DNA from 2 places in the Pseudomonas sp. MH9.3 genome. Region 1 is predicted to be linked to the other one. Evidence: riboswitches for the same ligand, from Rfam matches in the RefSeq annotation. Region 1 holds a riboswitch; the other holds the start of a gene.
The links. Region 1 has a riboswitch for cobalamin ahead of RHM60_RS01395 (CbtB domain-containing protein). Riboswitches for the same ligand answer to the same signal wherever they lie in the genome.

Region 1 (4,634 bases):
TTCCATGACTGCCATAACCATTACCGACGCCGCCCACGATTATCTGGCTGACCTGCTGTCCAAGCAGAACACCCCGGGTATCGGCATCCGCGTCTTCATCACCCAGCCCGGCACCCAGTACGCCGAGACGTGCATTGCCTACTGCAAGCCTGGCGAAGAGAAACCTGAAGACACCGCGCTGGGGCTCAAAAGCTTCACCGCCTACATCGACGCCTTCAGCGAAGCCTTCCTGGACGATGCCGTGGTCGACTACGCCACTGACCGCATGGGCGGCCAGTTGACGATCAAGGCACCCAACGCGAAGGTGCCGAATGTCAACGCCGACAGCCCGGTCAACGAGCGTATCAACTACTACCTGCAAACCGAGATCAACCCGGGGCTGGCCAGCCACGGCGGTCAGGTCAGCCTGATCGACGTGGTAGATGACGGTATCGCCGTCCTCAAGTTCGGCGGCGGCTGCCAAGGTTGCGGCCAGGCAGACGTGACCCTGCGCGAAGGCATCGAGCGCACCTTGCTTGAGCGCATTCCGGAGCTCAAGGGCGTTCGCGATGTGACCGACCACACGCAGAAAGAAAACGCCTACTACTGAGTAAGGCGTTCACTGCGAACAAAAAACGGCGCCCGTGAGCGCCGTTTTTTTTGCCTTGAATTCAGAAGCTTGCACCCGCTATCCAACTAATCAGATCAAATGTGGGAGGGGACTTGCTCGCCTCCCACCGTTTTGCCCGCGTTCCTTCAAGGGCGGTAGAGGTGAGCATGACCCGCGCGATACAGCGATGAATCACCAAAGCTATCACTGGCCAGCACCCTGCCCACCACGATCAACGCCGTACGCCGAAAGCCCTTGGCCGCGACTTTTTCAGCAATATCACTGAGCGTGCCCACTGCCCAGTCCTGATCCGGCCACGTTGCCCGGTGCACCACGGCGATCGGGCAGTCGGCGCCATAGTGCGGCAGCAGTTGGGCAACGATCTTCTCCAGGTGATTGACCCCCAGATGAATCGCCATTGTGGTGCCATGGCGCGCCAGGCTGTCGAAGTCTTCGCCATCGGGCATGCGGGTTTTGTCGGCGTAGCGGGTCAGGATCACGCTCTGGGCGATATCCGGCAGGGTCAGTTCGGTTTCCAGCAGCGCGGCGCAGGCGGCTATCGCCGTGACGCCCGGGATGATCTGGAACGGAATGCCCAGCTCGCGCAAATGACGGATCTGTTCGCCAATCGCCCCGTACAGGCTCGGATCGCCGGAGTGCACGCGGGCCACATCCTGGCCGCTGGCGTGGGCGACCTTGATCAACGCGATGATCTGTTCCAGATGCAGTTCAGCGCTGTTGACCACCTGATGCGCCTGATGGCCCTCCAGTACCGCTGCCGGCACCAGCGAACCGGCGTAGATGATCACCGGACAGCTGCGGATCAGCCGCTGGCCTTTGACGGTGATCAATTCCGGGTCGCCGGGGCCTGCGCCGATAAAGTAAACGGTCATGGGAGTTCCTGTGGAAGGGGGCGAGCATGAAAAATGCTCATGATCGATCAGGGTGATTATCGAGGTTTCAGTCGGCGCAGGCCAACGCAAAGGTAGCCTTGGCGTTGTTTTTGCGGCGGATCAACAGGCGGGCAGGGGCGCCCGACAGCTGTTCTGCCAGGGCGAGTGCGGCACTTTCAGCAATACCATGGCAACCAGTGTGGGCAAAGGCGACGGCTGACTTGTGGCTCAGGCGGTCCTCATAAACCGCCAGTTGCGCAGCGCTGAAACACTGCAGTGGCAATTGCAGCCGCTGGGCCAGGGCGACCAGCCCCGGCTCATCCTGTTTGCGATCGATGCTGGCCAGCGCGGTGACACGCTGGCGCTCGATTCCCGCCTCGGCAAGGGCGCCGTCAAGCAGAGCCAGCAGGGTGTCAACATCACAACCGCGCTGACAACCCAGGCCCACCGCCAGAATCATGCCGAGTATTGACCGTCGCGGTTGCGTCGGAACAGCCAGGCGCTGATCAGGCCCAGGGCCAGCCAGAATGCGATGTTGGTCAATTGCGACGCAATCTTGAACTGCGCTTCGAGGGCCTCCGGGGCCAGCATTGCATGCACTTCGGGCTGCGGCGCGCCGATCACATGGGGCACCGCGAGGATCGCCACGCCGAGGACCTTAAGCAGCCAGTTGCGGCCAAACACAATCAGCGCAATACCGGCGGCCGTGGAGGCGGCGGTGCCGATCCACCAGGTTTGGCGCAGCGCCAGGTCGGCGGCGGCAGTGCCCGGCAATTCGGGCGGCAGGCCCAGGGTGGGCGCCAGCACAAAAGTCGCGTAACCGGCCAGGCCCCATAGCAAACCCTGGGCCGTGCGGGTTGGGGCGCGCAGGGTATAGAGACCCGCCAGCATCAGCGCGAAACCCACTGCCACCACCAAATTGCCGCCGGTGGTGGACAGCACGCGCTGCCAGCCATCCTCCGGCTCCCAGGCTTCGGCGTCGTGGCTATGGGCAGTGTGCTCATGCGCCACCTCGGTTGCAGCCGGCGCCTTCTCGAAGGTTTCGGCCTGCAGAATCAACGGGGCGACCCAGAAGCTTTGCAGCAGCGTCAGCAGCAGGGCGGCCAGCAGGCCGGTAAAGCCGGCGGTTTGCGCAATACGCTTGATCATGTCGGCAGGCCTCAGTGGCACGGGAACGCGGCGCTGTGGCGGGTATCGTGGGCCGCGTTGTGCACCGCTTCGATATGCGAGAACCCGGCAAAATACACCAGGCAGGCGCCGAGAACCGACGCGCCGATGGCGGCAGTGAGGCGTTGGCTCAGGGTGGCGGTGTGGCTGGCGGCGGGTGAGGTGCTGCTGATGATCGACATGGCGCGTCCCTATCAAGTGTCTGGGCGAAACGAGCGCATGAAAACCCCGCGAGCCGGGCACGCGAGGTTCGAACAGCGCCCGCCCACCGCGGGTTTGTTATCTGATTTTTCGGGCCGGTCTCCGGGCTTGCGAGGGACGCTGGGTCAAAAAGCATCACCTTCCCATGCCGGCTGGCACAGTGGATCTGACGCTTCACTCGCTTACCGTTGCGGGGGCAGCACCGGACTCGTCATACCCTGGCATTGCAGGCCATGACTCACCGGTTTCCCGTTTCACCCTGTGAAGGGCACCCGAAACAAGATGTACAGGAAAACACGAGCATGACCGGGGCGTCAATTGAAGCCGATTCTGATTAAGAATCGCGGCGTAAAAGGCGTAATGGCATTTTTACCAAGTAATATCTCCTATTATTTTGCGGGTCTGATGCACTTTTTTTCCGTGAGTGGATATCGGAAGGTAGGCGCGCTGAAGTTGATGTTATCCATTAAGTTGATAAGGCCTTTTTATGTCTGTTATATCGCGCGCCAGTTTAAATCCTCCGATTGTCAGTCAAGATATTATGAATTCGCACGTTGAAGCCGCCGGCCCGCACTACAAGGCACAGGATGCTCGCAACCCGCACTATCATGCGGTCTCCAGCAAGCCGTCCTGGTCCACCGGTCAAGCCGCCAGCCAAATAGATCGAAGGCAGCGCCGATGGCAGGACCGTAATAACGATAAAGTAGTGCGGGTGGGTTATACGTTTCGTGAAGTTGCACCAGAGGAAACTCGGTTTAATCAAACCCAGCAATCGCAGGCCCGTCTTTCAATGCGGTCCTGGGCAGATGTAGCGAATATCGAGTTCGAGGAAGACGCCGTTACGCCCGACGCCCTGTTACGTTTCGTCAATAGCGCGAGGCCAAGTGTCGCCGATGCCATGCGTTCCGGCAATTCTGGGCGAGTGCGCCTCAACTCCAGACACTCGTTCAATCACGCGCCCACCGTAAATGGCTTTGGACGCCAAACGCTGACCCACGAAATCGGCCATTGGCTGGGCGCTGCCCACCCCGGAAACTATGAAGCGTTAAAGGGCCCGATCAAGTACGGCACGCATGCCATTTTCGCCGAGGACAGCCGGGCCTACTCGGTCATGAGCTATTTCGAAGCGAGCGATACAGGTCATGATCACAAGGGCGAGTACGCCTCGGCACCGTTGATGACCGACATTGCCTGGGCCCAAAAGGTCTACGGCGCCAATTACACGACCCGTAACACGGATACCACCTACGGCTTCAATTCCAATACCCGGCGAGACGATCTTTCACTGGTGTCCCCGTGGGACGGCGCCGTCTTTTGCGTCTGGGACGGCGGTGGTAACGATACGCTGGATTTCTCTCGCTATTACCAGAACCAGGTGATCAACCTGAACGCTGAAACCTTCTCCAATGTTGGTGGGAAGACGGGGAATGTCTCCATCGCCAGGGACGTTACCGTGGAGAACGCCATCGGCGGTTCCGGCAATGATGTGTTGATCGGCAACGCCGCCGACAACCGGCTCAAAGGCGGTGGCGGTGTCGATCGTCTGTACGGCGGCGCAGGCCGCGATACCTTCGTGTACGACACCGCCACCGATTCGACGTTACGCAGCCCTGACGTGTTGACGGACTTCGTCACCGGTCAGGACAAAATCGATATTTCTGGATTGCTGCGCAAGCATGGCCTCCACGACCTCACCTTCGTCAACCGGCTTTCCGGCCGACCCGGGGAGGCGGGGCTGGGTTACAATCCGCAAAATAACGAGTCGTGGCTGGTGCTTGACCTGA
Region 2 (24,748 bases), 1.6 Mb from region 1:
ACTGCTTGGCGGCTGAATGAAGTTTTTTTGCCAGCGGGCTTTCCTTTCGTGTTTCGATCCATTACTATCCGCGGCGTTAGTACCAAGCTGAAAGTCAATTCTGGTCGAACAAATCCCCTGAACAACGCGGGATCGACCACCTCGATGGTTTCCAGGTATCGCTTGCGACGACACAGCCTTTGAACAAGCAAAGGGTGTCGCGAAGTTTCCATACTCTGACCGAACCAACCTGCAGATTGATCAGGATCTTCACCCCGGGCCCAGAACCTTTGCCCTTGTTGTGTTGCCTGCCCTCCTAAGTACCTACCTGCCAGCCCAAGCGCGCCTAATTATCAGCGCTTCAAACTGGCGGCTTTGTTCCAGTCAGGTTCTTCGTTTGATCAATGGTGATCAACGTTACTGGAACGTTTTAACGTTGCACGGTTCTTAAACCGTGTCATTTGTAGGAACACCCATAATATGAACGCTCAAATCCACACTCAGGATGCCATCCGCACCCTCACCAATGCTTTTGCCCCAATGAACTGCCTGATCATGGCCGCTCGCAAAGGCTGCTTCAGTTTCACCCTGGTCAACGAACACGGCATCGCGCGTCACAGCGAACGTCTGTACCCCGATCAATACTCCAGCGCAGAACCGCTGCAGGCCGTGATCGAGCGTACCCGTCAGGCACTGGTTGCCTGATCGACCCGAGTCGCTGAAACGCAAAAACCCTGTCTGAAAAACAGGGTTTTTTATTGCCCGCGATTTGTACTCGGCGATTTCGACCTCAGTTCGAATAGATATAACCGTTATAACTGAATGAAGAAGATGTTTTAAAAACAGCCTTTTACATCACGAATATCACACTACACTTCAACTCGAGCGGCATGATCCGCTTTCGGCGAGCCTGAGCTTCGATTCATTGCTGCCAAGCCCTCCCCGCTCAGGCGTCGTCGACCATCCCCGCTGATTGAAGCGTAAGTGAGCCTTATCGACGGGTGACACGTATCTGAAAATAAATATTTCATGCTCAAAGCGGACTACGCATGGTGAGCAAAGCTCGGTAAACCGGTGTTTCGCCAATGAATCATGAGCCCCCACCGACCGGGGAATTTGCAAGATTCGTCAAATAACGGAAATTATGGTCGGATTGTCCTACAAAACCCCTCTATCTCCTGCATTACAGCCTATAGCGCGATGTTAAATTTATTGATACTTTCCGCAACGGTGATCACCACGGAGTTCTAATAATGAAAAAAGTAATGCTCAAGACCACACTTAGCTTCGCCGTTGCCATGGCCTCTTCCCAACTGTTCGCAAGCGGTTTCGCGCTGAACGAACAGAGCGTCAGCGGGATGGGTACGGGTTTCGCCGGTCGTTCCTCTTCTGCCGATGATGCAAGCACTGTCTACGGCAACCCTGCCGGTATGGCACGCCTGCAAGGCCAGCAGGTCACGGGTGGCGCTGCAGCCATCGACGCCTCCACCGACATCAGCGACGTGAGTGGCCGCTCCCGCGGCAGCAACAAAGGCGATATGGTGCCTTTCACTGGCGTTCCTTTCGGTTTCTACACCAATAAACTCAACGATCAATGGGCGGTCGGCTTCGGCGTCTATGCACCGTTCGGCCTGGTGACCGATTACGAAAGCGGCTTCCAGGGCCGTGGCTTTGGCAGCAAAAGCGAAGTAAAAGTCATCACCTTGCAGCCTACCGTCAGCTACGCCTTCAATGATCGCGTTTCCGTAGGTTTTGGCCCGACCATCAACCGCATCGCCGGCACCCTGGAATCGGACCTGACGCTGAACCCTGCCGCGCCGGACACCAATATCAAGATCAAGGGTGACGACACCGCACTGGGCTTCAACGTCGGCGTGCTGGTTCAAGCCACCGACACCACCCGTGTCGGCCTGACCTATCACTCCAAGGTCAGCTACAAGCTCGATGGCCATACCGAAGTCACCGCACCGACTGCGACTTCGCCGTTCCTGCGCAGCAATCGCTACGATGCGTCGCTGAAGATCGACACCCCTGAGTCCTACGACCTGTCGGTCACCCAGGACCTGACCGACGCGTGGAAACTCTACGCGGGCGCGACCTGGACCCGTTGGAGCCGTCTGAAAGACATCACCGTCGAAAACAAGGGCGTGAGCGGCGCTACCGGCGGCGCACTGGCGCCAGCCCTGGTGAGCACCATCAAGGAAGACCAGAACTGGCACGATACCTGGGCCTACGCCTTGGGTACCTCTTACCAGCTGACCAAACAGGTGGTACTGCGTACCGGCCTGACGTTCGACCAGTCGCCGACCAACAACACGGATCGCTCGCCGCGCATCCCGACCGGCGACCGCACCATCTTCAGCCTGGGCCTGGGCTACGAAGTGATGCCGAACATGACCGTCGACGTGGCCTACTCCTACCTGAAGGAAGAGGACGTCAAGGTTGCACGCTCCAACCAATTGGCCAGCTACAACGCCAAGTATGAAAACAGTGCCAATGGTTTCGGCCTGGGCATGACCTACCGCTTCTGATTCACAGCGGCATAAAAAAGCCCCGCTCTCCTGCAAGGGAGGCGGGGCTTTTCAATGGGCGCCCATCAGGGTTTGGAGGCGATTGCCTTTTCGACCGCGTCTATCAGCTCCGGGCTGTCGGGCTTGGTGAGGCTGGAGAAGTCGGCGATGACCTTGCCCTGGCGGTCCACCACGTACTTGTAGAAATTCCATTTGGGCGCGTTGCTTTGCTGCGCCAGCACCTTGAACAGGTGCACCGCGTCCGCGCCCCTGACCGGCTGCGGCTCGGTCATGGTGAACGTGACGCCGTAATTCACATAGCAGACCTTGGCGGTCTCCTCGCCGGTCCTGGCTTCCTGCTTGAAGTCGTCGGATGGCACGCCGATCACTTCCAGCCCCTGACCCTTGTAGCGTTGGTACAAGGCTTCGAGACCTTTGAATTGCGGCGCGAACCCGCAGAAGCTCGCGGTATTGACGATCACCAGCGGTTTACCGGCAAAGCGCTGGCACAGGTCGATGGATTCTTTCGCACGCAACTTGGGCAGTTGCCCTTCGAGCAGCGGCGGACACTCGGCAGCCATCGCCACCCCGCCAAAAGCCGCCATCAACACGGGAACTGCAAGCCAGCGCATGTGCATGTGGAAATGTCCTATAAAAAATTCAGAGCCCGAACTTAACAGATCGACATACCCAGTTGCATCAACGCCAGTCCTCCACGTTGCCAGCCCCACCAGGCCATCAGCAACAGGACGATGCCGGCGACGATCACCAACGACCTTGCTGTCCCGCTCATGCTGCCTCCATCTGCGCCTGCAGCCTGGCCACCGGCCGCTCGCGCACCGGCCAGTTCAGGCCTGCTGCGATCAGGCTGAGCACGATTGCCACCTGCCAGATCAAATCGTAGTTACCGGTATGATCATAGACCACCCCGCCCAACCAGCCGCCGAGGAACGAGCCGAGCTGGTGAAACAGGAACACAATCCCACCGAGCATGGAGAGGTTTCGCACACCGAACAGCGTCGCGACCGTGCCATTGGTCAGCGGCACGGTGGACAGCCACAGAAACCCCATGGCCATGCCGAACAGGTACGCGCTGACCTGGGTCACCGGCGCCCACAGGAACAGCGCGATCACCACCGCACGCAACAGATACAACCCCGTGAGCAGGCGCGGCTTGGACATGCGCCCGCCGAGCCAACCGGCGGTGTAGGTGCCGAAGATATTGAACAGGCCAATCAACGCCAGCACGGTGGTGCCGACCGTGGCCGGCAAATGCTGGTCCACCAGGTAGGCGGGCAAATGCACGCCGATGAACACCACTTGAAAACCGCAGACAAAGAAACCAAAAGCCAGTAACCAGAAGCCGGAGTGGGAACAGGCTTCCCGCAACGCTTCACGCAGGGTCTGCTGGCCGACCAGTACCGGCAGCGGCCTGTCCTTGAGCATGCTGACCAGCGGCAGAATCAGCGCCACCATCAAGCCCAGTGCCAAGAGCGCGGCCGACCAACCCAGCCAACTGATCAGACCCAGGGTGCCCGGCACCATGGCGAATTGGCCAAAAGACCCGGCGGCGCTGGCAATGCCCATGGCCATGCTACGTTTTTCCGGGGCCACCGCACGCCCGACCACACCGAGGATCACCGAAAACGAAGTGCCGGACAGACCGATGCCGATCAACAGGCCCGCGCTTAACGAGAGCGACCACGCCGAATCGGACAAGCCCATCAACACCAGGCCCACGGCGTAAAGAACGCCGCCGACAAACACGGTTTTGGTCGCGCCAAAGCGGTCGGCCAGGGCCCCGGTGAACGGCTGCGCCAGGCCCCAGATCAGGTTTTGCAAGGCAATGGCGAAGGCGAAGGTCTCACGGCCCCAGCCGAATTCGGCGCTCATCGGCGACAAAAACAGGCCAAAGCCATGACGCACGCCCAAAGACAACGCCAGGATCAGCGCACTCCCCACAAGAACCCAGCCACTGGTGCGCCACATCGAGGTCATTTCTTATTCTCCGCTCGCGGGTATATACCCGCTTATCGTCGAACGAACCCGCCCTCAGGCGAGTTCGTCCAGCAAGGCCAACAGGGTTTCGCGCTTGTCGGCGCCCAGTCGGTCAATCAGTTTCTGCTGCGCCGCTTCCCAGGCCGGCAACGCAGCAGCCAGCCGCTCTGTACCGGCATCGGTCAACATCACCAGACGGTTTCGCAGGTCGCTACCCTCGACCAACTGCACCAGGCCTTCGCATTCCAGCACCCGCAGATTGCGCCCCAGGGTGCTGCGATCCAGGCCCATGGCATCGGCCAGGCTGGAAATACTCGGCTGATCCAGCCGCTGCAGGTTGCACAGCAGTGAATACTGGGCGACGTTGATCCCGAAGCCGTCGAGGGCGCCGTCGTAGTGCCTGCTGACGCCACGAGCGGCGCGACGCAGGTTGATACATAAACATTGGGAGGCAAGCATGGAGCGTGTATATACCCGCGATTGAGCAAATGCAAGAAAGTGTTACAAAGCCAGCCCGACCAGCACCGCCACTTCCAGCAGCTCCAGCACGGCGCCGGCCGTATCGCCAGTGGTGCCACCGAGCCGCTTGACCATCAGCCGGCGCAGGCCGATAAAGCACAGCGCTGCGAGCAGCACGGCGATGCCGCCACTGAAACCGCCGATCAGCAGGCAGGCCAAACCGCTGAGGATCAGCACCTGCTGGCCCACCACGCGCGGTAAATAATCTGACAAGGCCTGGCCCAATCCCCCTGCCCGCACATAGCGCGTGGTGAGAAACAGCGCCAGCATCGAGGCGCGCCCGATCAGCGGCGCCAGGATCAAGGCCGCACCGCTGTGCTGCTCGATCAGGGCGACCAACGCCGCGAACTTGAGCAGCAACACCAGGCCCAGGGTTACCACGGCAATCGGCCCGCTGCGCGGGTCTTTCATAATGCTGAGCGTACGCTCGCGGTCGCCGAAGCCACCGAGCCAGGCATCCGCACTGTCTGCCAGGCCGTCCAGGTGCAGGCCGCCACTGAGCAATACCCACGCAGTCAATAGCAGCGCGGCGTGCAGCAACAGCGGTGCGCCCATCAACAGACTGTTCAAGCCCCACAGCAGCAACCCGAACAGCAAACCCACCAGTGGATAAAACAGCAACGACCGCCCCAGCTCCTGGGGTGGCGGCATGCCCGGCAGGCGAATCGGCAGGCTGCTCAAAAATTGCAGGGCGATCCAGAACGGCAACATGATCAGATGTCTTCCTTCAATAAACCGCCTGCGCCGACGCGCAGGCTGAACAGCCCGCCGTGGCCGACTTCGACGTTCAGCAACTGCTCGCGGGGCAGGCCACGCGCGCGGGCCAGCAGCAAACGCATCACCCCGCCGTGGCTGATCAACAGCACTCGCTCACCGGCATAGGCCTGATGCAGGCGTGAGACCGCACCAAGTACGCGGTCGGAAAAATCGCTGACCGGCTCTCCCTCGGGTGGGGTGAAGTTATACGGATCGGCCCAGAACAGGCCCAGGCCTTCAGCATCGGTTTGCATCAGTGCCGCCGCGCTCTGCCCTTCCCAGGCACCGAAGTGCAGCTCCTGCAGGTCTTTTTCCAGGCTCACCGGCAGGTCGAGGCGTGCACCCAACTCCTCGGCAAAACGCGCACAGCGTTGCAGCGGCGAACTGATTACGCGGGCCCAGGGCCCCTGCTCGACCACGGCGGCACGCATCTGCGCCCAGCCGTTGGCGGTGAGCGCGTCATCCAGGCTGCCGCGCAGTCCACCGCCCAATTCGGTTTCACCGTGACGCAGCAAGTCCAGGTGCAAGGTCATGCAGGACGGTCCGCCACGGCCGCTTCGGCGAAGGTCGCCATCTGCCCGTGCAGCGCGCAGGCCAGGCGCAACAGCGGCACCGCCGTTGCCGCGCCACTGCCTTCGCCCAGGCGCAGGCCAAGGTCCAGCAATGGCTGGGCGTCGAGGCGTTGCAGCACGTGGCGATGCCCTGGCTCGGCGCCACGATGGCCAAACAGCAGCCAGTCGCGGCACGGCGGGTTCAGATGCGTGGCAACCAGCGCCGCGACGGTGCAGATAAACCCGTCCACCAGCACCGCGACGCCCTCCTGGGCACAGGCCAGATACGCGCCGACCAGCGCCGCGATCTCAAACCCGCCGAGGTTGAACAGCGTCTGCAGCGCATCACCGCGTTGCCCGGCGTGCAGCGCCAGCGCGCGCTCGATAACGGCCACTTTGTGGCTGACACCCTGGGCATTGAGCCCCGTGCCCGGGCCGGTCAGGTCTGTCACCGGGCAATCGAGCAAGGCACACGCCAACGCACTGGCGGCGGTGGTGTTGCCAATGCCCATCTCGCCGCCGATAAACAATTGCGCGCCGCTCTCCACGGCGCGCAGCACGCTATCGCGGCCGGCTTGCAGCGCTTGCCTGCCCTGGGCCGCAGTCATCGCCGGGCCCTTGACGAAATTCGCCGTGCCCGCGCCGAGATTCAAATGACGCACGCCGGGCAGTTTCAACGCAGGCGTGACGGTGCCGAGGTCGACCACTTCCAGCTGTGCATCCAACTGGCGCGCCAACACACTGATGGCCGCGCCGCCGCTGACAAAGTTGTGCAGCATCTGCCCGGTCACTTCCTGGGGAAAGGCCGATACACCTTCGGCAACCACGCCGTGATCGCCGGCGAAGATCGCGATCCACAGCCGATCCACCGACGGTTTGACCCGTCCCTGCAACCCCGCCAATTGCACCGCCAGCGCTTCCAGTTGGCCAAGGGAACCGGCCGGCTTGGTCAATTGCTGCTGGCGTGCCAGGGCTTGTTCGTACGCCGAGGCGTCAATCGCCTTACACGGGTTGAGCCACCAGGTGTCACTCATAACGCAGTACCTTTCAAAGTCAGGGGCAGGCCGGCGACGATCAGGACAACACGCTGACAACGCTCGGCCAGGGCTTGATGCAGCCAACCGGCTTCATCCACATAGCGGCGAGTCAATTCGCCCAGCGGCACGACACCCAGACCGGTCTCGTTGCTGACAAAAATGATCTGCCCAGGCAGCGAGGCCAGGGTGTCCAGCAGTTGATCGCGCTCGAACGCCAGGCGCCCTGCGTCCTCGAGCATCAGCAGGTTGGTCAGCCACAGGGTCAGGCAGTCCACCAACAGGCAGCGATCCACTGCCGCGTTGTCGCGCAGGACACGCGCCAGCTCAATGGGCTCTTCGATCAAACCCCAATGCTCGGGTCGACGCTGGCGATGCAAGGCAACCCGCTCATTCATCTCACCGTCCAGCGGCTGGCTGGTGGCGATATAAGTGACCGGCAAACCACTGTCGCAGGCAAGCTTTTCGGCGAGACGGCTTTTGCCGGAACGAGCGCCACCGAGGATCAGTTCAAGCATGGATGGCACCTTCGGTTGGCTGAAATTGTTTGGCTGTCAGGCCGCCATCGCGGGCAAGCCCGCTGCCACAGAAAAGCACATCAGCTTTTGAGCTGGCTTTTGATTTTGCTTTTGATCTCAGGCGCCCCGTAAAACCACGCTGGCCGAACGCAGGTTTGAATCCGTGGGCAACTCGGCAGGACGCCGGGTTAGCCGCGATGGGCCATGGATGGCCCATCGCGGCGGCCCACGGATTCAAGCCTGTGTTCGGGCACACCGAGCCTAAGCGAGGTGCCGAGTGGTGGGGTGAGAGCCTTTTGGTTACTTTTGGGCTCTTCCAAAAGTGACCCGCTGTAAGAGCGGAACCATAAGCAGCCGTTACCGCAGCAACGGATATGTACACTGAAAAACCGCCATCGGGAGCAAGCCCCCTCCCACATTTGGAACGCGGCGCTTCAGTTAAATAGTGACCGGCTGTCAGGCCGCCATCGCGGGCAAGTCCGCTGCCACAGAAAAGCACATCAGCTTTTGAGCTGGCTTTTGATTTTGCTTTTGATCTCAGGCGCCCCGTAAAACCACGCTGGCCGAACGCAGGTTTGAATCCGTGGGCAACCCGGCAGGACGCCGGGTTAGCCGCGCTGGGCCATGAATGGCCCATCGCAGCGGCCCACGGATTCAAGCCTGTGTTCGGGCACACCGAGCCTAAGCGAGGTGCCGAGTGGTGGGGCGAGAGCCTTTTGGTTACTTTTGGGCTCTTCCAAAAGTGACCCGCTGTAAGAGCGGAACCATAAGCAGCCGTTACCGCAGCAACGGATATGTACACTGAAAAACCGCCATCGGGAGCAAGCCCCCTCCCACATTTGGAACGTGGCGTTTCAGTTAAATAGTGACCGACTGTCAGGCCGCCATCGCGGGCAAGCCCGCTGCCACAGAAAAGCACATCAGCTTTTGAGCTGGCCTTTGATTTTGCTTTTGATCTCAGGCGCCCCGTAAAACCACGCTGGCCGAACGCAGGCTTGAATCCGTGGGCAACCCGGCAGGACGCCGGGTTAGCCGCGCTGGGCCATGGATGGCCCATCGCGGCGGCCCACGGATTCAAGCCTGTGTTCGGGCACACCGAGCCTAAGCGAGGTGCCGAGTGGTGGGGTGAGAGCCTTTTGGTTACTTTTGGGCTCTTCCAAAAGTGACCCGCTGTAAGAGCGGAACCATAAGCAGCCGTTACCGCAGCAACGGATATGTACACTGAAAAACCGCCATCGGGAGCAAGCCCCCTCCCACATTTGGAACGCGGCGCTTCAGTTGAATAGTGACCGGCTGTCAGGCCGCCATCGCGAACAAACCCGCTCCCACAGAAAAGTACATCAGCTTTTGAGCTGGCTTTTGATTTTGCTTTTGATCTCAGGCGCCCCGTAAAACCACGCTGGCCGAACGCAGGCTTGAATCCGTGGGCAACCCGGCAGGACGCCGGGTTAGCCGCGCTGGGCCATGGATGGCCCATCGCGGCGGCCCACGGATTCAAGCCTGTGTTCGGGCACACCGAGCCTAAGCGAGGTGCCGAGTGGTGGGGCGAGAGCCTTTTGGTTACTTTTGGGCTCTTCCAAAAGTGACCCGCTGTAAGAGCGGAACCATAAGCAGCCGTTACCGCAGCAACGGATATGTACACTGAAAAACCGCCATCGGGAGCAAGCCCCCTCCCACATTTGGAACGTGGCGCTTCATTTAAATAGTGACCGACTGTCAGGCCGCCATCGCGGGCAAGCCCGCTTCCACAGGGGCGCTGTCTGTACACCGTCAGATTCCACACAGTTTGCGTAACAACTCGGTGTCCAGATGGTTCTCGACCAAATCCGCCAACCGCTCGATATCGCGCTCACGCAACGCGTGGTAATCCACCTCCTGCACATCCGGCAACCCGGCCCAACGCAGCAAGGCGCTGCACGCGGCGGGAGTTTCGAACAATCCGTGCAAGTAGGTGCCGAGAATTTGCCCGTCAGCACTGAGCGCGCCATCACTGCGCCCATCATCGAGCAGCACCGCAGCACGCAACAGCCCGTCACCCGACGTCACCCCCGCATGAATCTCATAGCCACTGACCTCAGCGTCCTCCAACAACAGCCGCCCACGCACATTGCGCAACTGCTTTTCTTCTTCAAGCGTGGTGGTGAACCCCAGCAACCCCAGCCCATCACTGGACCCCGCCGCCCCTTCCAGCCCAAGCGGGTCATGCACCTGCTCGCCGAGCATCTGCAAACCACCGCAAATCCCCAGCACCTTGCCGCCATAGCGCAAATGCCGCGCCACGGCGCTGTCCCAGCCATTGGCGCGCAGGTACGCCAAGTCACTGCGCACACTTTTCGAGCCTGGCAGGATGATCAGGTCGGCGGCCGGGATCGGCTGGCCCGACCCCACGAACTGCAAATCTACCTGGGGATGCAGGCGCAACGGGTCGAAATCCGTATGGTTGCTGATGCGCGGCAACACCGGCACCACCACCTTGAGCACCTGCGCAGCCTTGTCGATCTGGCGCCGGTCGATGCCGTCCTCGGCCTCCAGGTGCAGGTCCATCACATAAGGCAACACGCCCACCACCGGTTTGCCGGTGCGCGCCTGCAGCCAATCCAGCCCCGGCTGCAGCAGCGCGATGTCGCCGCGAAAGCGGTTGATGATGAAGCCCCGAACCCGCGCCTGTTCGCTGGGCGAGAGCAATTCCAGGGTGCCCACCAGGTGGGCGAACACGCCGCCACGGTTGATATCGGCGATCAGCAGCACCGGGCAATCCACCGCCTCGGCAAAGCCCATGTTGGCGATGTCGTTGGCGCGCAGGTTGATCTCTGCCGGCGACCCCGCGCCTTCCACCATCACCACCGGGTAGGCTGCGCTCAGGCGCGCGTGAGAGGCCAGTACCGCCTGCATCGCGATGGCTTTGTAATCGTGATAGGCCACCGCGTTCATGCTGGTGACGGCGCGGCCATGGATGATGACCTGGGAACCGGTGTCGCTGTTGGGTTTGAGCAACACCGGGTTCATGTCGGTGTGGGGCGCCAGGCGCGCGGCCTGGGCCTGTACAGCCTGGGCACGGCCGATCTCGCCGCCTTCGGCGGTCACGGCGCTGTTGAGGGCCATGTTCTGCGGCTTGAACGGCGCCACCGCCACGTCCTGGCGCACCAGCCAGCGGCACAGCGCGGTCACCAGGGTACTTTTGCCGGCATCGGAGGTGGTGCCCTGCACCATCAGCGTACTCATGCGGTCTCCCGGTAAGCGGCCAGGGCCGTATCGAGGCGCAGCCAGTCGGCCTCGGTGTAGGGCAGGCCGAAGCGCAGGCTGCTGTTGTGGACAAACAGGCGCAGCAGGATGCCGCGCTGGGCCATGAATTCGTGCAGCCGTTCGGCGTGCGTCGTGATCAACCACTGGAACAGAGCGCAGCCGCCCTGAGGTTGAAAGCCGTGGCGCTCGAGCAGGGCAAACAAACGCTGAGCGGCCTCGACACACCGCGCACGCTGGCGCGTATGCCCGTCGCTGTCACGCAGACATGCCTGACCCAGCACGCGCGTCGGCCCGCTGACGGCCCAGGGACCGACCTGCTCGGCGAGCAACTTGAGCAACCGCCGCTCGGCCAGGACAAAGCCAAGCCGCACACCGGCCAGGCCGAAGAACTTGCCGAATGAACGCAGCACGATCAACCCGACCTGATGGGCATGGCCTGCCAGGCTCAGGTGCGGGGTGACGTCCATGAACGCTTCGTCCACCACCAGCCAGCCACCGCGTTGCGCCAGGCGGGCGTGCCAATCGAGCAGACGTTGCGGGCTCAGGTTCAACCCGGTGGGGTTGTTCGGGTTGACCACCACCAGCACATCGAGGCTGTCGAGAAAGAAGTCGACTTCCTGCTCCTGCACTTCGCGCACCACATACCCGGCGCGACGCCAGGCCTCGGCATGTTCGGCATAACACGGCGACAACACGCCGACCTTGCCGGAGCGACGCAGGCGCGGCAGTAGCTGGATGGCCATCTGGGAACCGGCCACAGGCAACACATGCGCCGCGCCGTAATACTCGCTGGCGGCCAACTCCAGGCCATCGTCGGTTTCCGGCAGGCGCGCCCAGGCCCGCAGCGGGATCTCGGGGATCGGCCATGGCCACGGCGCCAGGCCGCTGGACAGGTCGAGCCACTGATCTTCGGCAATACCGTATTGAATGGCCGCCTTGCGCAGCCGTCCGCCGTGCTCAAGCATAAAATTGCGCCCCCGCGCACAGGATCAGCAGCCACAACCATACGCCGCGTTGCACCAGTTGCCAGCCCCGCTCGATGGCATCGGCATCCGCCGGCGGGCCTTCGCCCAGCGGTGGACGCTGGTGCAGCTCGCCGTGATAAATCGCCGCACCGCCAAGCGCAACGCCCAGCGCGCCCGCGCCGGCCGCCATCACCGGGCCAGCGTTGGGGCTGTCCCAGGTCAGACCCTGGGTGCGCCAGCACTTGAGCGCCAGGCGGGTCTTGCCCAGCACGGCGTAGGTCAAGGCCACCAGCCGTGCGGGAATATAGTTGAGCACATCGTCAATTCTGGCCGCCGCCCAGCCGAAGCGCTCGAAGCGTTCAGTGCGGTAGCCCCACATCGCGTCCAGCGTATTGCTCAGACGATAAAGCACCACGCCCGGCACGCCGGCAACCACAAACCAGAACAGTGCGGCAAATACCGCGTCGCTGCCGTTTTCCAGCACCGATTCGGTGGCGGCGCGGGCGACGTCGGTGGCGTCCAGTTCGGCGGTCTCGCGGCTGACCAGGTAGCTCACCCGTGTGCGCGCCTCAACCAGGTCATCGCTGCGCAGGGCCTGGGCCACGGGCATCACATGTTCGCCCAGGCTGCGCATGCCCAGGGCGCAGTACAACGCGAGGATCTCCAGCGCCCAGCCAATGTAGGGCGCCCATGACAACGCGGTGGCCAGCAGGGTCAACGGCACCACCGCGATCACCCAGGCGGTCACGCCATGGCTGCGCCAGCCGCGTCCACCGCTGTTGAAGCGTTGCTCGATACGCCCGGCGAAGTTGCCAAACGCCACCAGCGGATGCCAGCGCCGGGGCTCACCCAGCAGCGCGTCCAGCGCCACCGCAGCGACGCACAGCAAGGCCACACTCATTGACTCACTCCCCACGCATTTTCATACAGCATGTCACTCAACGGTTGTGGCTCGCGCCAGCCTTCGAGCTGCAGCATCGGCGCCGGATAAAATTCGGCGACCGGGCCCAGGCACAACACGGCCAGGGGTTTGGCGCCCGGCGGCAAGCCCAGCAGGTCGGCCAGGGCCCGGGGCTCGAACAGCGACACCCAGCCCATGCCCAACCCTTCCACCCGCGCTGCCAGCCACAGGTTCTGGATCGCGCAGGACAGCGAGGCCATGTCCATTTCCGGCAAGGTGCGACGGCCGAAGATATGCCGCTCACGGTCATCCATCAGCGCCGCCACCAGCACTTCGGCGCAGTCATGAATGCCTTCGACCTTGAGCTTCATGAACTGGTCGGAACTCTCCCCCAGAGCCTGGGCGGTGCGCACGCGTTCCTCTTCCACCAGTTGCTGAATCCGCCCGCGCAACGAGCGGTCGCTGATACGGATAAACCGCCACGGCTGCATCAGGCCGACACTGGGGGCCTGGTGTGCGGCCTGGAGCAGGCGCTGCAATAATTCGGGTGTGACCGTGCCGCCGCTGAAGTGGCGCATGTCGCGGCGTTCGGCGATGGCGCGGTAGACGGCGTCGCGTTCGGCCTGAGGGAATGCGTGATCGGTCATGGCCCAGTCGCGGGCAAACCCGCTCCCACCGTTTGATCTGTGAACGCTGTCTTGAGGTCCGGCGCAAAAAGCGCGGCCACCGCCGCCGGATTCGACGGAAAGTAAAAGTGCACATAGGAAGCGGTCATCCGTCCCTGTCGATACACCGCCTCGGCGCCGCGCCCGCCATTGGGGCTCAGGCCACGGGCGATCGGCTGCCACTCGGTGCTGGTCAAGGAATGGTGATAGGTATGCCCGCGCAACGTGCCCTCCGGCAGCTCGACACTCTGCAGCGCCAGCGCTGCCAGTTTTTTCTGCATCACCGCGTCGCCCTGCAACAGGCCCACCAGTTCGGCGCGGATGCCGTCGACGTCGGTGAGCGAGTCGAGCAGGTACAACATGCCGCCACACTCGGCGAGCAAGGGTTTGTTCGCCGCGTGATGGGCGCGAATGGACGCGAGCATCGAGGTATTGTGCGACAGCGCCTGGTGGTGCAGTTCCGGGTAACCACCGGGCAGGTAGAGGCTGTCGGCCTCAGGCAGCTGGCTATCGTGGAGCGGAGAAAAGAACGTCAGCTCGGCACCCATCGCCCGCAACAGGTCCAGGCTGGCGCCATAGGTGAAGGCAAACGCTTCGTCCCGAGCGATGGCAATGCGCACGCCGGCGAGCAGCGGCTCGGCCTCGATCACTTCAGGCACGGCAAAGGTCACTGACGGCGGCACCGCCACTTCGCAACTGCTGCCCAGCGCCTGGGCGGCGGCGTCCAGGCGCGCGTCGAGGTCATTGAGTTCACTGGCCTGCACCAGGCCCAGGTGGCGGCTGGGCAGTTCGATACCGGTCTCGCGGGACAGCGCGCCATACCAGCGCAGGCCCTCGGTGAGGCTGCCTTCGAGCAGTTGCGCATGGCGCAGGGTACCGACCCGGTTGGCCAGCACGCCGGCGAACGGCAGGTCCGGCTGGTAGCGCGCCAAGCCTAGGGCCAGTGCGCCGAAGGTCTGGGCCATGGCCGTGCCGTCGATCACGCCGAGCACCGGCACGCCGAAATGTCGCGCCAGGTCGGCGCTGGAGGGCGTGCCGTCGAACAGGCCCATGACGCCTTCAATCAGAATAAGGTCGGCCTCGCCCGCCGCTTCCCACAGCAGGCGGCGACTTTCCTGCTCGCCCACCATCCACATGTCCAACTGATACACCGGCGCACCGCTGGCGCGCTCGTGGATCATCGGGTCGAGGAAGTCCGGGCCGCACTTGAACACGCGCACCTTGCGCCCAAGGTTGCGGTGCAAGCGGGCCAGGGCAGCCGTCACAGTGGTTTTGCCCTGGCCGGACGCCGGTGCGGCGATCAGAACGGCCGGGCAATGACGGGGCTGATTCAAAGTTCGACGCCCTTCTGAGCCTTGATGCCGGCCTGGAATGCGTGCTTGAGCATGCCCATTTCGGTGACGGTATCGCCCATTTCAATCAGTTCGGGCTTGGCGCCACGGCCGGTGACCACCACGTGTTGCATCGGCGGGCGGGCCTGCAGGTCGCTGAGGACCTGATCGAGGTTGAGGTAGCCGTGCTTGAGGGCGATGTTCAGTTCGTCCAGCACCACCAGGCCAATGGAGGCGTCTTGCAGCATCGCCCGGGACACCGCCCAGGCGGCCTCGGCGGCGGCGATGTCGCGCTGGCGGTCCTGGGTTTCCCAGGTGAAGCCTTCGCCCATCACGTGAAAGCGCACCTGCTCGGGGAAGCGGCGGAAGAACATCTCTTCGCCGGTGCTGAAACGCCCCTTGATGAACTGCACCACACCGCACTGCATGCCATGGCCCATAGCGCGGGCCAGCATGCCGAAGGCCGAGCTGCTCTTGCCTTTACCGTTGCCGGTGAGCACCAGCAACAGGCCGCACTCATTCGGCGAGTTGGCGATGCGCTCGTCGATCACGGCTTTTTTGCGCAGCATGCGCGCCAGATGGCGCTCGTCGCGTTCGGGGGAATCGGTCATGGCAGCTCTCCGTTGGGGCTGGACAAAAACGGCGGGCAGGAAACAAGCGCATACAGACAGCCAAGCATCGCCCACCGTGATGCTGTTGAATGTTCAAGGCCGGTCTCCGGACTCATGAGCGGCGCCTGCACGTATCAAGCGCAGGCAGGCCGGCGGCGCGCCTTCCCATATCGCGCACGATACAGTGGCAAACAGCACCGTTTTGACTCATTTACCGTTGCGGGGGCAGCGCCGGGATCGCGGCAGCACTGTGTACAAGTGCGCTCACTCACCGGCTTCCCTGTTTCACTCTGTCGACGCACGCGCCACGGAGCACCTGGAACAAGCGGCGAAGGTTAGTGGGTTGGGGGGGGAGCGTCAATTAAAGCTGGCCTGGCACTTGAACCATACCGCGCAGGCAATCCTCTACCCTTACAGGCATTCAGGAGAAAATCATGCATAAAACAAGACTCGCCTTACTCATCATGCTCGCCGGCACCCTCGCCGCCTGCGGTGAAAGCTCGACGTTGCAGGTCTCGGATGGCACCGGGCCGTCGCCCAAATTGCCGCAGCCGAACAAGACGCTGATCCCCACCGTGAATATCGCACCGGCCATCGGCTGGCCTGAAGGCGCCAAGCCGACGGCCGCCGCCGGCACTCAGGTGGCCGCGTTCGCCGAAGGCCTGGACCACCCGCGCTGGCTGTATGTGTTGCCCAATGGCGACGTGCTGGTGGCCGAAACCAACGCGCCGCCCAAGCCGGATGATGCCAAGGGTATTCGCGGCTGGGTGATGGAAAAAGTCATGGGCCGCGCCGGCGCTGGCGTGCCGAGCCCGAACCGCATCACCCTGCTGCGCGATGCCGACCATGACGGTGTGGCCGAGACACGCACGGTGTTCCTGGAAAATCTCAACTCGCCATTCGGCATGACCCTGGTGGGCAACGACCTCTACGTGGCCGACTCGGACAAACTGCTGCGCTTTGCCTATCAGCCTGGTGAAACCGCGATCAAAACCCAGGGCGCCACGGTGGTGGACTTGCCCGGTGGCCCGCTGAATCACCACTGGACGAAAAACGTGGTGGCGAGCAAGGACGGCAGCAAGCTGTACGTGAGCGTCGGCTCCAACAGTAACGTCGGCGAAAACGGCCTGGAAGCCGAACAAGGCCGCGCAGCGATCTGGGAAGTTGACCGCGCCACCGGCCAGCACCGGATTTTCGCCTCGGGCCTGCGCAACCCCAACGGCATGGCCTGGGAACCGCAAAGCGGCAAACTGTGGACGGCAGTCAACGAGCGCGACGAAATCGGCAGCGACCTGGTGCCGGATTACATCACTTCGGTCAAGGATGGCGGCTTTTATGGCTGGCCGTTCAGTTACTACGGTCAGCATGTGGATGTGCGCGTGACGCCGCAGAACCCGGAGCTTGTGGCCAAGGCCATTGCGCCGGACTACGCCGTGGGCCCGCATACCGCGTCCCTGGGACTGACCTTTGCCGAAGGCAGCAAACTCCCGGCGCCATTCAGCAACGGCGCGTTCATCGGCCAGCACGGCTCGTGGAACCGCAAGCCGCACAGTGGCTACAAGGTGATCTTCGTGCCGTTCGAAGGCGGGCAACCCAAGGGGCAGCCGGTGGACGTGCTGACCGGCTTCCTCGACAAGGACGAGAAAGCCATGGGCCGGCCGGTGGGCGTGGTGATCGATCAGCAGGGGGATCTGCTGGTGGCTGATGATGTGGGGAATAAGGTGTGGCGGGTTTCAGCAGCTAAATAAACGCCGCAAAAAAATGTGAGAGGGGCTTGCCCCCGATAGCAGTGGGTCAGTCAATGAATTCCTGGACTGATGCACCGTCATCGGGAGCAAGCCCCTCCCACATATGGATCCTGGTTTCAGCGTTAAGGGTTGCGCGCCAGATGCTCGGCCGGCAATACGCGCTTGGCGCTCAGGTACGCATTCTGCCAATACGCCTTGGACAGGGTATCCAGCTTCACTGTGCCGCCGGTTTGCGGCGCGTGCACGAAACGACCTTCACCCACGTAGATGCCCGCATGGCTGACGCGGGAACCGCCGCCGGTGGCGAAGAACAGCAAATCACCGGTCTGCAGGTTCTGTTCACTCACGTCCTGGGCGCGCATCACGATCAGTTCGCGGGTGGTACGCGGCAGGGAAATGCCGGCGGCATCACGATAGACGAACCCGATCAGGCCACTGCAATCGAACCCCGAGTCCGGCGTATTACCGCCCCAGCGATACGGTGTGCCAACCAGGCCGAGTGCACGGAAAAGCACGTCTTCGGCCGCAGGCGAGAAACTCTGGGTGGCAGCGTAGTTGAACACCGGCTTGGGCTTGACGGCGACAGGCGCCGGCGGCGGTGGACGGCTTGCGCAGGCGCTGAGCAGCGCGGCGCAAACAAGAAGCATGAGGCGGGCCGAGGTCGACATGGGCAGAACAATCCTGGTCTGGATGCGGCTTTCGCTGCCGAACGCTGAAAACCAGAACGCGCAAGCAAAGCTCGCGCGAACGGATTACAACAATGTCCAGGGATTCTAGCGCTTACGCGTCAAACTTCAAGTATCACTTTAACTTTACTTACTGGCGGTCACTGTGGACGGGGCCATGGCCAGTGCGCGCTTGGCTTCAATGAAGGTCTTGCTCCAGTAACTGTCGCCCAGGCTGTCGACTCGAACACCGCCACTGCGACGGCTGCTGGAGTGGATAAACTGGTTATCGCCCAGGTAGATACCGGCGTGGCTGACACGACCACGGCCCGCTGTACTGAAGAAAAGCAGATCGCCAGGCTTGAGGTTGTTGCGCGCGACCAACGGTGCTTTCACGTTGATCATTTCGCGCGTCGAGCGTGGCAGATTCATGCCCGCCTCTTCACGAAACAGATAACCGATGAAACCGCTGCAATCGAAACCGGCTTCAGAGGTACCGCCGAAACGGTAACGGGTACCGATCAGCGACATGCCGCGTTCGAGGATGCTGTCGGCCAGCACCGGAAGCTGGTAAGGCTTGCTGCCGGAGAAATCGGTCAGCTCTTTTTCGGTTGCCAGCTCTTCTTCGTAAACAGAAGCAGACTGAGCAGCAACGAATTTTGCCTGGCTTTGAACCTGTGGTTTTTGCTGGACAGCCACTTGCTGGGGCTGGGAGGCGCAACCAAACAACAGGGTGACAAGTGCGAGAGGCACGAGGGGTGCGAAGCGATTTAGCATGGGCACGACCGTGGCTGGTATGTAAAGAAGCCGAGACTATGCCCGCTATCGGATCGATTTGCAAATTCAATCGAGGTCTATGTGACTTGGCGATTGGACTGCGCCATCTAAGCCGTAATTCCATTTAATGAGCACAATGCGTAGCCGGTGAGGCTAAAACGCAGGATTTCTGGCGCCTGAAAAATGCCGAACCGTTGCGAATCAAACGGTTACCAGCCCAACGTCTCTTTGAGAAAAGGGATCGTCAATTTTCTTTGTGCCTGCAGGGAGGCCTGGTCAAGTTGTTCGAGCAAATCGAACAACGCGCTCATGCTGCGGGTGCCACGGGTGAGAATAAAATGCCCGACTTCGTCGGTAAGGTGCAGGCCGCGACGCGATGCACGCAATTGCAGGGCACGCAATTTGTCTTCGTCGGACAAGGGACGCATCTGAAAGATCAGCGCCAGGGTGAGGCGTGACTTGAGGTCGGCCAGTTTGACCGGCAATTCCCGGGGCGAGGTGGACGCCGCGATCAGCAGGCGCCTGCCGCTGTCACGCAGGCGGTTGAACAGATGGAACAAGGCTTCTTCCCACTGCGCTTTGCCGGCGATGGCCTGCAGGTCATCCAGGCACACCAGTTCGTATTGCTCAAGGTTGTCGAAAATGCCGATGCCACGGTCCATCAGCTCGGCCAGTGGCAGATACACCGCCGGCTCGCCCATCTGCTCGAAGCGCAGGCACGCGGCCTGCAACAGATGGGTACGTCCCACGCCATGTTTGCCCCACAGATAGATCAGGCTTTCCGTCCACCCGGCGTCGGCTTCGCATAGACGCTCGACATAGCCGAGTGCTGCGGCATTGGCGCCTGGGTAGTAATTGATAAAGGTTGCGTCATCACGCAGACGCACACCTAGGGGCAGCTGAATCGGTTTCATGCTGACTGAACGGCTCCCATCGAACCGCTAGTGGCCTCTGTGTAAAGTTGGCAAAGTCTATACCCGTGACGCCGGGCGCACAATGCAGCAGACCACAAGCAAAATCAAAGGTTTGCGTTAACCTGCCGGTTTATACGGAGTGTTTGACGCGCCCACCTCATAAACAACAAACCCGGCCATGAGCCGGGTTTGTCGCACTGCGATTACAGCTCGGGGTCTTCGACGCCCGTGTACACATCCGAATCCTTGTACAGCACGTGCACATGGCGCACCAACACCATGATCACTGCCGCCACGGGCAAAGCCAGCAGGATGCCGGTAAAACCGAACAGCTCACCGCCCGCCAGGATCGCAAAGATAACCGCCACCGGGTGCAGGCCGATCCGATCGCCCACCAGCAGGGGCGTCAGCACCATGCCTTCGAGGGCCTGGCCGACCATGAACACCGCGACAATCCCCAGCATCGGGTACAGGTCGCCGCCGAACTGGAACAACCCGGCCACCAGCGCCGCGCCGATCCCGATCACAAAGCCCATGTAGGGCACAATGGCCGCCAGACCCGCGATCAGGCCGATCAACAGGCCCAGCTCCAGGCCGATGGCCATTAGCCCGGCCGCGTAGATGATGCCCAGTGCCAGCATCACCAACAACTGGCCACGCACGAATGCACCCAGCACTTCATGGCACTCTGCCGCCAGTGATACCACGCGCTCCTCGCTGTCTCGCGGCAGCAGGCCGCGAATCTTGGCCATCATGATGTCCCAGTCGCGCAGCAGGTAAAACGCCACCACCGGAATCAACACCAGATTCGTCAGCCAACCGATCAGCGCCAGGCTGGAAGCGGTGGCCTGACTGAGCACCACACCGACGATGTCGGTGGTCTGGCCCATATGCTCGCTGATCGCGGCCTTGACCTTGTCGAACTTCCAGAACCCTTCCGACAGCCCCAGCTTGGTCTGAGCCCAGGGCATCGCCGTGTGCTGCAGCCAGTCGAGCATCTGCGGCGCCAGCTCGTACAAGCGAAACAGCTGCTTGGCCAGCATCGGCACCAGCACCAGCACCAGCGCGGTGATGATCAACGTGAACAGCGCAAACACCGTCACCACGCCCAGGGTCCGCGACAGGCCGAGCTTTTCCAGGCGATCCACGACCGGATCGAACAGATAGGCGAGCAACAACGCGACCAGGAACGGCGTCAGGATCGAATGCAGCAGGAACACAAAAACGCACAGCAGGACAATCCCGCCAAGCCACACCCAACGACGCGTATCCGCCATACACCACTCCAATTGCTTCTATATAAGGAAGAATATTTACCAACGAAAACGCAGTTGCGCCTGAGGTTCAGGTGCCGCTGCGGGTTGCGTGCCATCAACTGCGGGTGGCTGAACCGGAGCCTCACCTGCGGGAATTTCCTGCAGCCTGGCCAGGCTCAGTTGGGTGCGCAATTGATCGGCACTGCCATTGACGCGATACACAATGCGATTGCCGTCCACCCACTGCGGCTGGCCGCCAAAAGGTTCCAGCAGGTGAGCGAGCGAGGCGTAACGCTCCAGGTTCATGCCCTGCACTTCCAGCAACTGTTCGGTGGTCACGCCCGGCTTGACGGCAAAGCGCGGCGCGAGCTTCTGGCTGACGGCCAGCAGCACCGCGTCGGCAACCGCAGCGGTGTCGGCGCCTTGCGCGGTGCCCTGCTCGCTTTTATCGCCCAGCCACAGCCGCCATTTGGCCTGCCACTGGCTGCCTTCCTGGCGCGCATGCACCGCGAGCAACGCGTCGGCGCCATAGCGCTCGGAAGCGGCGCGCAACGGCGTGGCGTCGGCGCCTTCCAGATTCGGTGCGGTAGCAACCACCTGTTCATCCAGATCACCCAACGGCAAGCGCAGCGGCAGGCCGCGATGCTGTGCGGCACGGCGCAGCGCCTGGGCGACGGGCTGTCCATCACCGACCAGGCTGCTGCCGTCGGTGGAATCGTTCAGCCACCAGCCAAGGATCGACGGGCGATTGCTGCCCCAGATCGACAGGCCCGCGTCACGCAGCGCGCGGTCAGTACTGACCGGGTCGAAATCCACCTGCAGGCTTTCCGGCGGGCCGGCGTCGTAACCGTATTGCGTGATGATTTGCTGCGGGTCCTTGCGGATTGCCGCCAGGCCCGGGCCTTCGGCGGCCTTGGCGTCGCCGGTCAGGCGAATCACCAGGGTCTGCACCGCGCGCTGGGTGGCCTGGTCGCGCTCCTGGGGCGACTGGCTGCTGACAGGTTCCAGCACTTGATAGAGGCCATTGAGGGTTTCGGCATGACTCGCCAGGCTGAACAACGACAAACAGCCTACAAAAAAGAATTTACACAAACGCATGGAAGATTCCCGAACGACAAATTTAGCGGGTGGAACAGACCGCGTGCACCCGGTTCAGCCAGGCTGTGACCACAGTGATTGATAAAACATTCACAGGGTTGCGGTAAGTTTTCGTACTGTCACAACGATAGCTTGCTCAAGGCTATACCTTAATACGCACCAGGGCAGGGCCGCTGAGCATTTTTTTAATCGGCCTTTTTTAGCCTATATGGCCCTGCCCGTCGGCCCGAGGATGGCCGCTGCCCCTCAAGCCTGATAAAATCGCGCGCCTTCGCAGACCGTCAACGTCGAGGCCTTTTCACAAACGCCGCCGTCGGCTCGGTCGTTACCCAGAAATCCCCCCTAAAGGCCTGGATCATGAGCAAGCAACCCTCCCTGAGCTACAAGGACGCCGGTGTAGACATCGACGCCGGTGAAGCATTGGTCGAACGCATCAAGAGCGTCGCCAAGCGCACTGCGCGCCCCGAAGTCATGGGTGGCCTGGGCGGTTTTGGCGCCCTCTGCGAAATCCCGGCCGGCTACAAGCAGCCTGTGCTGGTGTCCGGCACCGACGGCGTGGGCACCAAGCTGCGTCTGGCGCTGAACCTGAACAAGCACGACACCATCGGCATCGACCTGGTCGCCATGTGCGTCAACGACCTGGTGGTGTGCGGCGCCGAGCCGCTGTTCTTCCTCGACTACTATGCCACCGGCAAGCTGAACGTAGACACCGCGGCACAGGTGGTGACCGGTATCGGCGCCGGCTGCGAATTGTCGGGTTGCTCCCTGGTCGGCGGCGAAACCGCTGAAATGCCCGGCATGTACGAAGGCGAAGACTACGACCTGGCCGGTTTCTGCGTGGGTGTGGTGGAAAAAGCCGAGATCATCGACGGCTCCAAAGTCGCTGCTGGCGACGCCCTGCTCGCCCTGCCATCCTCCGGCCCGCACTCCAACGGCTACTCGCTGATCCGCAAGATCATCGAAGTGTCCGGCGCCGACATCGAAAACACCCAGCTCGACGGCAAGCCGCTGACCGACCTGCTGATGGCCCCGACCCGCATCTACGTCAAGCCGCTGCTCAAGTTGATCAAGGACACCGGCGCGGTAAAAGCCATGGCCCACATCACCGGCGGCGGCCTGCTGGACAACATTCCGCGCGTGCTGCCAAAAGGCGCCCAGGCGATTGTCGACGTAGCCAGCTGGCAGCGCCCGGCAGTCTTCGACTGGCTGCAGGAGCAGGGCAATGTGGACGAGACCGAGATGCACCGCGTACTCAACTGCGGCGTAGGCATGGTCATCTGCGTGGCACAGGAACACGTTGAGACGGCGCTGAACGTCTTGCGTGAAGCCGGCGAGCAGCCTTGGGTGATCGGCCAGATCGCCACTGCCGCGCAAGGCGCAGCCCAGGTCGAACTGAAGAACCTCAAGGCTCACTGATGCCTCGGACCTGTAATGTCGTGGTGCTGCTTTCCGGCACCGGCAGCAACTTGCAGGCCTTGATCGACAGCACGCGCACCGGCGACAGCCCGGTGCGCATCGCTGCGGTGATTTCCAATCGCAGCGATGCCTACGGCCTGCAACGCGCCAGGGACGCCGGCATCGACACCCGCTCGCTGGATCACCAGGCATTCGACGGTCGCGAGGCCTTCGACGCGGCCTTGATCGAACTGATCGACGCCTTCAAACCCCAACTCGTGGTCCTGGCCGGTTTCATGCGCATCCTCAGCGCTGACTTCGTGCGGCACTACGCTGGGCGCCTGCTCAATATCCACCCTTCCCTGCTGCCCAAATACAAAGGCATGCACACTCACCAGCGCGCGCTTGACGCCGGCGACAGCGAGCACGGCTGCAGCGTGCACTTTGTCACCGAGGAACTCGATGGCGGACCTCTGGTCGTACAGGCAGTGGTTCCGGTAGAGTCGGGTGACTCGGCGCAGAGCCTTGCGCAACGGGTTCATGCCCAGGAACACAGAATTTACCCACTGGCTGTTCGCTGGTTTGCCGAGGGTCGGTTGATTCTCGGTGAACAGGGTGCATTATTGGACGGTCAGTTACTCGCGGCCAGCGGCCACTTGATTCGAACTTAGGAGATTTTATGCGTCGCGCCCTGCTCTTCGCTTTTGCGCTGTTCGCCTTGCCTGCCGTGCAGGCAGCAGACCTTCACCCTTTCTCCGCCAGCTACACCGCCGACTGGAAACAGTTGCCCATGAGCGGTTCGGCCGAACGCAGCCTGACCAAGAATGACAACGGCTCCTGGACCTTGAACTTCAAGGCTTCCATGATGATCGCCAGCCTCACCGAAACCAGCGTGATCCGTTTCGACAAGGACGCCCTGCAGCCGGTCAGCTACAGCTTCGAACGTGGCGGCCTGGGCAAATCGAAGAAGGTCAACCTGGACTTCGACCAGAGCGCCAAGAAAGTCACCGGCTTTGAAAACAAGGACCCGGTGAACGTCACCCTGGAAAGCGGCATGCTCGACAAGTCGACTTACCAGTTGGCCCTTCAACGTGACGTGGCCGCCGGCAAGAAAAGCATGAGCTACCGCGTCGTCGAAGGCACGGACGTCGACACTTATGACTTCCGCGTGATTGGCCCGGAAAAGGTCCAGACCAAGGTAGGCGCCATTGACGCGATCAAGGTCGAGCGCGTGCGTGACCCGTCGCAGAGCAAGCGCATCACCCAGATGTGGTTCGCCAAGGATCTGGGCGGCGTGCTGGTGGCGTTGCGTCA

Region 2: linked by a shared signal. The riboswitch ahead of cobO (cob(I)yrinic acid a,c-diamide adenosyltransferase) and the one ahead of RHM60_RS01395 (CbtB domain-containing protein) in region 1 are both predicted to bind cobalamin.

The regions. Positions count from the first base shown of each region.
Region 1 is NZ_CP133785.1:318,678-323,311, forward strand. Features, by position in the region: gene nfuA (Fe-S biogenesis protein NfuA) at 5-589, shown strand; gene cobM (precorrin-4 C(11)-methyltransferase) at 736-1,482, opposite strand; gene RHM60_RS01385 (cobalamin biosynthesis protein) at 1,550-1,942, opposite strand; gene RHM60_RS01390 (CbtA family protein) at 1,939-2,631, opposite strand; gene RHM60_RS01395 (CbtB domain-containing protein) at 2,643-2,831, opposite strand; cobalamin riboswitch at 2,926-3,141, opposite strand; gene RHM60_RS01400 (M10 family metallopeptidase C-terminal domain-containing protein) at 3,392-4,634, shown strand, end outside.
Region 2 is NZ_CP133785.1:1,950,419-1,975,166, forward strand. Features, by position in the region: gene RHM60_RS08255 (hypothetical protein) at 1-16, shown strand, start outside; gene RHM60_RS08260 (hypothetical protein) at 460-684, shown strand; gene RHM60_RS08265 (OmpP1/FadL family transporter) at 1,233-2,510, shown strand; gene RHM60_RS08270 (glutathione peroxidase) at 2,576-3,127, opposite strand; gene RHM60_RS08275 (MFS transporter) at 3,279-4,487, opposite strand; gene RHM60_RS08280 (MarR family winged helix-turn-helix transcriptional regulator) at 4,542-4,946, opposite strand; gene RHM60_RS08285 (adenosylcobinamide-GDP ribazoletransferase) at 4,989-5,717, opposite strand; gene cobC (alpha-ribazole phosphatase family protein) at 5,720-6,295, opposite strand; gene cobT (nicotinate-nucleotide--dimethylbenzimidazole phosphoribosyltransferase) at 6,292-7,347, opposite strand; gene cobU (bifunctional adenosylcobinamide kinase/adenosylcobinamide-phosphate guanylyltransferase) at 7,344-7,865, opposite strand; gene RHM60_RS08305 (cobyric acid synthase) at 9,636-11,087, opposite strand; gene cobD (threonine-phosphate decarboxylase CobD) at 11,084-12,073, opposite strand; gene cbiB (adenosylcobinamide-phosphate synthase CbiB) at 12,066-12,974, opposite strand; gene bluB (5,6-dimethylbenzimidazole synthase) at 12,971-13,621, opposite strand; gene RHM60_RS08325 (cobyrinate a,c-diamide synthase) at 13,618-14,973, opposite strand; gene cobO (cob(I)yrinic acid a,c-diamide adenosyltransferase) at 14,970-15,581, opposite strand; cobalamin riboswitch at 15,661-15,916, opposite strand; gene RHM60_RS08335 (sorbosone dehydrogenase family protein) at 16,016-17,329, shown strand; gene RHM60_RS08340 (C40 family peptidase) at 17,452-17,997, opposite strand; gene RHM60_RS08345 (C40 family peptidase) at 18,142-18,771, opposite strand; gene hda (DnaA regulatory inactivator Hda) at 18,981-19,685, opposite strand; gene RHM60_RS08355 (AI-2E family transporter) at 19,889-20,962, opposite strand; gene RHM60_RS08360 (DUF2066 domain-containing protein) at 20,999-22,039, opposite strand; gene purM (phosphoribosylformylglycinamidine cyclo-ligase) at 22,397-23,455, shown strand; gene purN (phosphoribosylglycinamide formyltransferase) at 23,455-24,105, shown strand; gene RHM60_RS08375 (DUF3108 domain-containing protein) at 24,114-24,748, shown strand, end outside.